DNA from 2 places in the Serratia sp. Nf2 genome. Region 1 is predicted to be linked to the other one. Evidence: predicted binding sites of a transcription regulator. Region 1 holds the regulator's gene; the other holds the start of a gene.
The links. Region 1 encodes PhoB, which activates phosphate uptake and scavenging genes when phosphate is short. Its sites were predicted from a motif close to CTGTCATAAAACTGNCNNAT; they were not measured.

Region 1 (4,463 bases):
CACCACCAGCGCATCCACCGCCACCGGCACCGCCAGCGGCGCATAGCCGTAACGGTGTTCGAACGCCGAGACCTCGGCCGCCTTCATCGGCCGGCTCATCGGGCCCAACTGCGCGGCGCCCGCCGCCAAGGCGGTCGGCGCGGTCGACGAGCCGGCGGCCTGGATCTGCAGGTTAACGTTGGGGTAATGCCGGCTGAAATCCTGCGCCCACAGCGCCATCAGATTCGCCAGGGTGTCGGAACCGACGCTGGACAGGTTGCCCGCCAGCATGCCGTCGGGCTGCGCCAGCGCGCCGCGTCCGGCCAGCAGCGCCAGGCAAAGCAACAGCCCTCGGGTTATTCGGGTCATACCGGTGTCTCGCGTTAATTTTTCACCGCATTCTCTGATAAAGCGGCGGGAACAATCAACCGGTTGGGTAAGGTAAAGATAAAGCGGGTGCCGATCCCCGGCTCGCTGAGGATCTCCAGCCGCGCGTCGTGATGGCTGAGCGCGTGTTTGACGATCGCCAGCCCCAACCCGCTGCCGCCGGTTTGGCGCGAACGGGCCTTATCGACGCGGTAAAAACGCTCGGTCAGGCGCGGCAGGTGTTCGGCGGCGATGCCCGGCCCGTTGTCGCTGACCTGGAACTGCGCACCATGCGCCGTCTGCTGCCAGCTCACTTCGATGTGGGTGCCCTTCGGCGTGTGATTGACCGCGTTGTACACCAGGTTAGACACCGCGCTGCGCAACTGATCTTCATTGCCGAACACGTTGAGCTGTTCGTTTACCCGGAAGCTGATCTCGTGATTGCCACCGCTCAACGATTGCGCCTCGCGCTGCAACACTCGCAGCATCAGCGGGATATCCACCCGCTCGTTCATGTCGACATTGGGCGCCGCCTCGATGCGCGACAGCGTCAGCAGCTGCTTGACCAGCCCGTCCATTCGACGGGTCTGTTCTTGCATGGTGCCGAGCGCCTTGCTGCGCAGCGAGCCGTCCTGCTCTTCGTCGCCCATCATCTCCAGGTAACCCTGCAACACCGTCAGCGGCGTGCGCAGTTCATGGCTGACGTTGGCGAAGAAGTTGCGCCGCGCGCCCTCCAGCTGGCGCATCTGGGTGACGTCGCGCGCCACCATCAGCAGTTGCCCTTCGGAATAAGGCATCACGCGGAATTCGACGTAGTGTTCGTTGTTCAGCTGCAGCGTCAGCGGGCGCGAGAACTCCTGCTGTTGCAGGTAGTGGCTGAATTCCGGATAACGCAACAGGTTGAGGATGTGCTGGCCGTTGTCTTCCGGCCAGCGAAAGCCGAGCAGATGCTGCGCCAGCCCATTACACCAGAAGATGTTGCCTTCGACGGTGGTCATCACCACCGCATCAGGCAGCGATTCGGCCCCGCTGCGAAAGCGCTTGATCAGCAGCGCCAGCTCGCGCCGGCGGCGGCGATTGCGCTGCTGCATCTGATACAGGCCATAGAACAGCGGCTCCCAGCTCCAGCGGCCGGGCGGCGGCGTCATGCTGCGGTCAATCCACAGCCAATGGGAGAGTTTGAGCTGGTTGTAGAAATTCCACACCAGCGCAGCCAGCGCGGAGGCCAGCAGGAACCAGGGCAGATAACCGAAAATCAGCCCCAGCAGTAAGGCGGGCAGGCAAAAAAGAGCCAGCTCCAGAGCCAGCCTCTTCCACGACAGACGTTCTAACACGGCATATTCTCCAGCGCAGCGCGATCAGTAGCGCGTTGAGAACCGGTAGCCGGTGCCCCGAACGGTTTGAACCATTTTATCATGCCCACTGGTTTCTAACGCCTTGCGGAGCCGACGGATATGCACGTCAACGGTACGGTCTTCCACATAAACGTTAGTGCCCCAGACGTGATTAAGCAACTGCTCACGGCTATAAACCCGCTCCGGGTGGGTCATAAAGAAGTGCAGCAGCTTGAACTCGGTCGGCCCCATGTCCAGCGCCTGATCGTTAGCCATCACGCGGTGGGAGGACGGATCCAGACTCAGCCCTTGCATTTCAATCACTTCTTCCACCGCCATCGGTGAAATGCGGCGCATGACCGCCTTGATGCGCGCCACCAGCTCCTTGGGCGAGAACGGCTTAGTGATGTAATCATCCGCCCCCACTTCCAGGCCGCGCACGCGGTCTTCCTCTTCGCCGCGCGCGGTCAGCATCATGACCGGAATATCGCGGGTCAGCGCTTCGCGCTTCATATGTTTGATAAACTGAATGCCGGAACCGCCGGGCAACATCCAGTCGAGCAACACCAAATCAGGGAACGGCTCAGACAGGCGCGTCACGGCGCTGTCATAATCCTCGGCTTCCAACGGTTGGTAACCATTCTGTTCCAACACAAAGCACACCATCTCACGGATCGGCGCTTCGTCTTCCACCACCAGTATGCGTCTTGCCATCGTCAATCCTGCCAATGTGTTAGCGACTTTGCGGGCGCCATTATGCGTCAGTTTTGTGACACTTTTATGAAAAAAAGCGGCTGTTATAGGCAGTAAGCATAGCGATTATTTCCCGGCGCAAAGAAAAATCATTCCGTGGTCATCGCCATTGCGCCGGGACAGCCGCCGCCGCGGCCTTTATAATCATCGCCATTACCTTTGCATCCGGGAGTGTCATGCGCCTGATCCACACCTCTGACTGGCATCTTGGCCAGTACTTTTTCACCAAAAGCCGTGCCGCCGAACATCAGGCTTTTCTGAACTGGCTGATCGAACAGATCGAGCAGCAGCAGGTGGATGCGCTGATCGTCGCCGGGGATCTGTTCGATACCGGCTCGCCGCCCAGCTACGCCCGCGAGCTGTACAACCGCTTCGTGGTGGAACTGCAGCGCACCGGCTGCCAGCTGGTGGTGTTGGGCGGCAACCACGACTCGGTAGCGACGCTGAACGAATCGCGGGAACTGCTCTCTTGCCTGAACACCACGGTGATCGCGAGTGCGCAGGGCTCCCTTGAGCAGCAGATCGTGGTGCTGAATCGGCGCGACGGCCAGCCGGGCGCGGTGCTGTGCGCCATTCCTTTTCTGCGGCCGCGCGATCTGCTCACCAGCCGCGCCGGCGAATCCGGCGCGCAGAAACAGCAGGCGCTGCAGGAAGCCATCGCCGAACATTACCAAGCGCTGTATCAGGCGGCCTGCGAACGCCGCGATCGGCTGGGCCTGCCGCTGCCGATCGTCGCCACCGGCCACCTGACCACCGTCGGCGTCACCACCTCCGACTCGGTGCGCGACATCTATATCGGCACCCTGGACGCCTTCCCGGCGCAGGCCTTCCCCCCTGCCGATTACATCGCGCTGGGCCACATTCACCGCGCGCAGAACGTCGCCAAGTCGGAACATATTCGCTATAGCGGCTCACCGATTCCGCTCAGCTTCGATGAACTGGGCAAAGCCAAAAGCGTCTTCCTGGTCGATTTCGCCGACGGCGCCCTGCAGCAGGTAGAGGCGTTAACGATCCCGCAGTTCCAGCCCATGCAACTGATCAAAGGCGATCTGGCCGAGATCGAACGGCAGCTGCAGCAATTTGCCGACTATGCCGGCGAGCTGCTGGTTTGGCTGGATATCGAAGTGGCGACGCAGGACTACCTCAGCGATATCCAGCGCCGCATCCAGCTGATGGCGGATGAGCTGCCGGTGGAAGTGGTGCTGCTGCGGCGCAGCAAAGAGCAACGCCGCCAGGCGATCGCGCAGCAGGACAAGGAAACGCTGAACGAGCTGAGCGTCAACGAGGTGTTCGAACGGCGCCTGGCGCAAGAGGCCGACATGCCCGAAGCGCGCCAACGGCGGATGCATCAACTGTTCCGCCAGGTAGTCGATGCGGTGCAGCACAATCTTGAGGAGCCCCACCCATGAAGATCCTCAGCCTGCGGTTAAAAAACCTCAACTCGCTGCAGGGCGAGTGGAAAATTGACTTCACCGCCGAGCCGTTCGCCAGCAACGGCCTGTTCGCCATTACCGGCCCGACCGGCGCGGGCAAAACCACCCTGCTGGACGCCATCTGCCTGGCGCTGTACCACCAGACGCCGCGTCTCAACGTCACGCCGAGCCAGAATGAACTGATGACCCGCCACACCGCCGAATCGCTGGCGGAGGTCGAATTTGAGGTTAAGGGCATCGGCTATCGCGCCTTCTGGAGCCAGCGTCGCGCCAAAAACGCGCCGGACGGCAATCTGCAGGCGCCGAAGGTCGAACTGGCGCGCCGCGAGGACGGTAAGATCCTGGCGGATAAGGTGCGCGATAAGCTGGAGATCACCGCCGCCATCACCGGGCTGGACTTCGGCCGCTTCACCAAATCGATGATGCTGTCTCAGGGGCAGTTCGCCGCGTTCCTCAACGCCGACGCCAACGATCGCGCCGAGCTGTTGGAAGAACTGACCGGCACCGAAATCTACGGGCGGCTGTCCGAACAGGTGTTCGAATCCCACAAGCAGGCCAAAACTGACCTGGATGCGTTGCACCAGCGCGCCAGCGGCAT
Region 2 (4,463 bases), on a different contig from region 1:
TTTGCTCTTCACTTCATCCAGATCGTTCCAGTAGCCGATGGCCAGGCCCGCCAGGAACGCGGCGCCCAGCGCCGTCGATTCACGCACTTCAGGGCGTTCCACGCGGGTGCCGAGGATATCGGACTGGAACTGCATCAGGAAGTTGTTGGCGACCGCGCCGCCGTCCACGCGCAGCGATTGCAGGCGGGTGTCGGCGTCGGCCTGCATGGCGTCCAGCACGTCACGGGTCTGGAAGGCGATGGATTCCAGCGTGGCGCGGATGATGTGGTTGCTGTTGGCGCCACGGGTCAGGCCGAAGATGGCGCCGCGAGCATACGGATCCCAGTAAGGGGCGCCAAGGCCGGTGAAGGCCGGCACCACATAGACGCCGTTGCTGTCTTTCACCTTGGTGGCGAAGTATTCGGAGTCGGCGGCGTCGCTGATCAATTTCAGCTCGTCGCGCAGCCACTGGATAGACGCACCGCCGATGAACACCGCGCCTTCCAGCGCATAGTTCACTTCGCCGCGCGGGCCGCAGGCGATGGTGGTCAGCAGGCCGTTTTTCGAGCGCACCGCTTCTTTGCCGGTGTTCATCAGCAGGAAGCAGCCGGTGCCGTAGGTATTCTTCGCCATGCCCGGTTGAACGCACAGCTGGCCGTACAGCGCCGCCTGCTGGTCTCCGGCGATACCGGCGATAGGAATACGCGTGCCGCCCTTACCGCCGATGTTGGTCTGGCCGTATACCTCGGAGGAAGGACGGACTTTCGGCAGCATGGCGCGCGGGATATCCAGCACTTCCAGCATGCGCTCATCCCAGTCCAGCTCGTGGATGTTGAACATCATGGTGCGTGAGGCGTTGGTGTAATCGGTGACGTGTACACGCCCCTGGGTCATTTTCCACACCAGCCAGGTATCGACGGTACCGAACAGCAGTTCGCCGCGCTTGGCGCGCTCGCGGGCGCCTTCGACGTTGTCCAGGATCCACTTCACCTTGGTGCCGGAGAAGTACGGGTCAACCACCAGGCCGGTGTTGTGACGGATGTACTCTTCCAGACCGTCGCGCTTGAGCTTCTCGCAGATGTCGGCGGTGCGGCGGCACTGCCAGACGATGGCGTTGTAAATCGGCTTGCCGGTCTCTTTTTCCCAGACGATGGTGGTTTCGCGCTGGTTGGTGATGCCGATGCCGGCGATCTGATCGGAACTGATGTCGGCTTTCGCCAGCACTTCTACCAGCGTCGAGCTTTGCGACGCCCAGATCTCCATCGGGTCGTGCTCAACCCAGCCGGCCTTTGGATAGATCTGCGGGAATTCGCGCTGCGATACCGCAACGATGTTGGCGTCGTGATCGAGCACGACGGCGCGTGAACTGGTGGTCCCTTGGTCGAGTGCGACAATGTATTTTTTTTCTACAGTCATGGTAATTATCCTGCTGTTGTTAACCGTTTAAAACTGCACCCATCACGCTTTGCGCTGCTGGGTCTTGGCATCAGGCTCTTCTTCCGTCACGCAGACGTCGCACGGCAGGTGGCGGCCAATCAGCGCGCGGTAACCGAAAGCGCCCAGGCCACAGCCGACGATAGGGGCGAAGATCGGCACCAGGAAGTACGGGATGTCGCGTGCGCCGGTGAAGGCGACTTTGCCCCAGCCGGCCAGGTAGGCGAACAGTTTCGGCCCGAAGTCGCGCGCCGGGTTCAACGCAAAGCCGGTCAATGGTCCCATGGAGGCGCCGATCACGGCAATCAGAATACCGATCAGCAGCGGCGCCAGCGGGCCGCGCGGAATGCCGTTGCCGTCGTCGGTCAGCGCCAGGATCAGGCACATCAGAATGGCGGCGATCACCATTTCTACCAGGAAGGCCTGGCCGACGGAGATGTGCGCGTTAGGGTAAGTCGAGAAGATGCTGGCCAGTTCGAGGCTTTCGTTGCTGCCGCGCACCATGTGGTGAGCCGCTTCGAAGTCGAAGAACAGGTTGTAGTACAGCCCATAGACCAGGGCGGCGGCGCAGAAGGCACCGGCGACCTGCGCAATGATGTAAGGCACCACTTTGCGCCCGTCGAAGCAGGCGAACAGCCACAGGGCGAGGGTGACCGCGGGGTTGAGATGCGCGCCGGAAATGGCGGCGGTCAGATAGATGGCCATGGCGACGCCCAGGCCCCAAATGATGCTGATTTCCCACTGGCCGAAGCTGGCGCCCGCCAGTTTCAGCGCGGCAACGCAGCCTACGCCAAAGAAGATCAGCAGCGCCGTGCCGAGGAACTCGGCGATGCACTGGCCTTTTAATGTCGGACTGGTGGTTTGGCTCATAATGTTGTTGTCCTGCAAAACGGCGGTTGTTGGTTTATAGGCTCAGTTGGGTATACATCCGGCCTATGGGCACAGTTTTTTTCATCTCGTCCAATTATTGAATAAGGACGTGATGTAAATTTATCGTTAACGAACATAAACGAGAAATAGCGAAATCAAAATGTGTGTGGCGCGTCATAAAATTGAGCGATTTCGCGTCGTTTAGTGTTCTTTCTGAGCCATAAAAGTGTGATCTGACCAGTGATTTGGCGAGGGTTGTTAACAACTCGCGGTGGCGGCGGCGGGGATTTTCAGTTTTTGCTGATGGCGGGGGCAGGAAAATTGCAACAGACTGCGCGATGATCCGGTATGTTGCTAGACAGGCGGAGACTGGCTACTTACAATCGTTTTTAACGAATCGAGACTGGCGCGCCTTCCGTAACGGCGCGCGTCACTGAGCGCGATGCAATATTCGCAGTAGCTGCAGCCGATGTTGCGGCCGCTACTTATAGATGTACGCCTTGCTATCATGAGGGGACTGAAGCATGTCATTTGAAGTATTTGAGAAACTGGAAGCAAAAGTACAGCAGGCGATTGATACCATCACCTTGTTGCAGATGGAAATTGAAGAGCTGAAAGACAAAAACAATTCTCTGTCGCAGGAAGTTCAGGCTGCCTCCGGCAACCACGAAGCGCTGGTGCGCGAAAACCAACAGCTGAAAGAAGAACAGCACGTATGGCAAGATCGCCTGCGCGCTCTGCTGGGCAAAATGGAAGAGGTCTGATTCCTCACGCCATGCAGCAACGAAAAGGGCGCCTCAGGCGCCCTTTTTCATAACCGAAAATCACTCGATGTCGAGCGGGTCTTCGGAGAGGATGATGCCGGTGTTGTCGGCATACAGGTGATCGCCGGAGAAGAAGGTGACGCCACCGAAGTTGACGCGGATATCGCTTTCGCCCACGCCTTCGCTCACGGCACCCACCGGGATCGCCGCCATCGCCTGAATGCCGATGTCGAGCTCTTCCAGATCGTCCACCTGACGCACCGCGCCGTACACCACGATGCCTTCCCATTCGTTCTGGGCGGCCAGGCGTGCCAGTTCGGCGTTGATCAGCGCCCGGCGTACCGACCCGCCGCCGTCGACCAACAGCACGCGGCCGCGGCCGTTTTCTTCAAGCAGATCGAACAACAGGCCGTTATCCTCAAAGCATTTCACCGTGGTGATCTGCCCGCCAAATGAAGTACGCCCGCCAAAATTGGAGAACAGAGGTTCAACAACGTTCACCTCTTCATGATAGATGTCGCAAAGTTCGGAAGTATCGTATTTCATAGGATTTTACGTCTGTTTGCCGCTGGAATGTTCAGTATATCCCTTTATTCGCCCTGTTGGCAAAATCATCAGTTTTTAACTGAGCGCCACGCCGATGGCGAACAGCAGGTTGGCCAGCAACGCCGCCTTGACCATGTGCTCCAGCATCGGCCGCATGCCGACCGGCGTCGGATCGCGCAGTACGCGCAGGCCGTGACGCACCAACAGCGGGATCGCCAGCACGAACAGCCAGCCCCACGGGCTGTGGAGATTGAACAGCGTAAACAGCGCGAAACACAGCACCGCGCCGCCGAGCAGCAGGGCATGGTAAATGCGCGCCTTGTGCGGGCCGAGACGCACCGCCAGCGTGTTCTTGCCGTTTTCGCGATCGCTCTCGATATCGCGCAGATTGTTGATGTTGAGCACCGCCGTCGCCAGCAGACCGCAGGCGGTGGCCGGCAGCATCACGACGCTGTCGAAGGTGTGCGTTTGCAGATAGTAGGTGCCGGCTACGCTCAGCCAGCCGAAGAACACCAGCACCGAGATGTCGCCCAGCCCCAAATACCCGTAGGGCTTGTTGCCGACGGTATAGGTGATGGCCGCCACGATAGACAGCCCGCCCAGCACCAGGAAGCCCACTACGTCGCTGGGTTGCTCGCAGGCGACGGCGATCAGCGAACAGCCGGCGAGGGCGATCAGCACCACCGTCACCACCAGCGCCCGTTTCATCTGTGCCTGGGTGATCATGCCTTTTTGCATGCCGCGCAAGGGCCCGATGCGATCTTCTTTGTCGCTGCCTTTGACCGCATCGCCGTAGTCGTTCGCCAGGTTGGAGAGGATCTGCAGCAGGCCGGCGGTCAACAGCGCCAGCAGCGCCACTTCAGGTTTCAG

Region 2: C9411_RS23440 (MIP/aquaporin family protein) is a predicted target of PhoB. The motif match lies at 2,455-2,474, and genes of this name have one in related genera.

Annotation. Positions count from the first base shown of each region.
Region 1 is NZ_PYTW01000005.1:69,653-74,115, reverse strand. Features, by position in the region: gene C9411_RS12635 (PstS family phosphate ABC transporter substrate-binding protein) at 1-348, opposite strand, end outside; gene phoR (phosphate regulon sensor histidine kinase PhoR) at 363-1,679, opposite strand; gene phoB (phosphate response regulator transcription factor PhoB) at 1,704-2,393, opposite strand; gene sbcD (exonuclease subunit SbcD) at 2,609-3,841, shown strand; gene sbcC (exonuclease subunit SbcC) at 3,838-4,463, shown strand, end outside.
Region 2 is NZ_PYTW01000013.1:32,295-36,757, reverse strand. Features, by position in the region: gene glpK (glycerol kinase GlpK) at 1-1,395, opposite strand, end outside; gene C9411_RS23440 (MIP/aquaporin family protein) at 1,438-2,283, opposite strand; gene zapB (septal ring assembly protein ZapB) at 2,808-3,047, shown strand; gene rraA (ribonuclease E activity regulator RraA) at 3,108-3,593, opposite strand; gene C9411_RS23425 (1,4-dihydroxy-2-naphthoate polyprenyltransferase) at 3,669-4,463, opposite strand, start outside.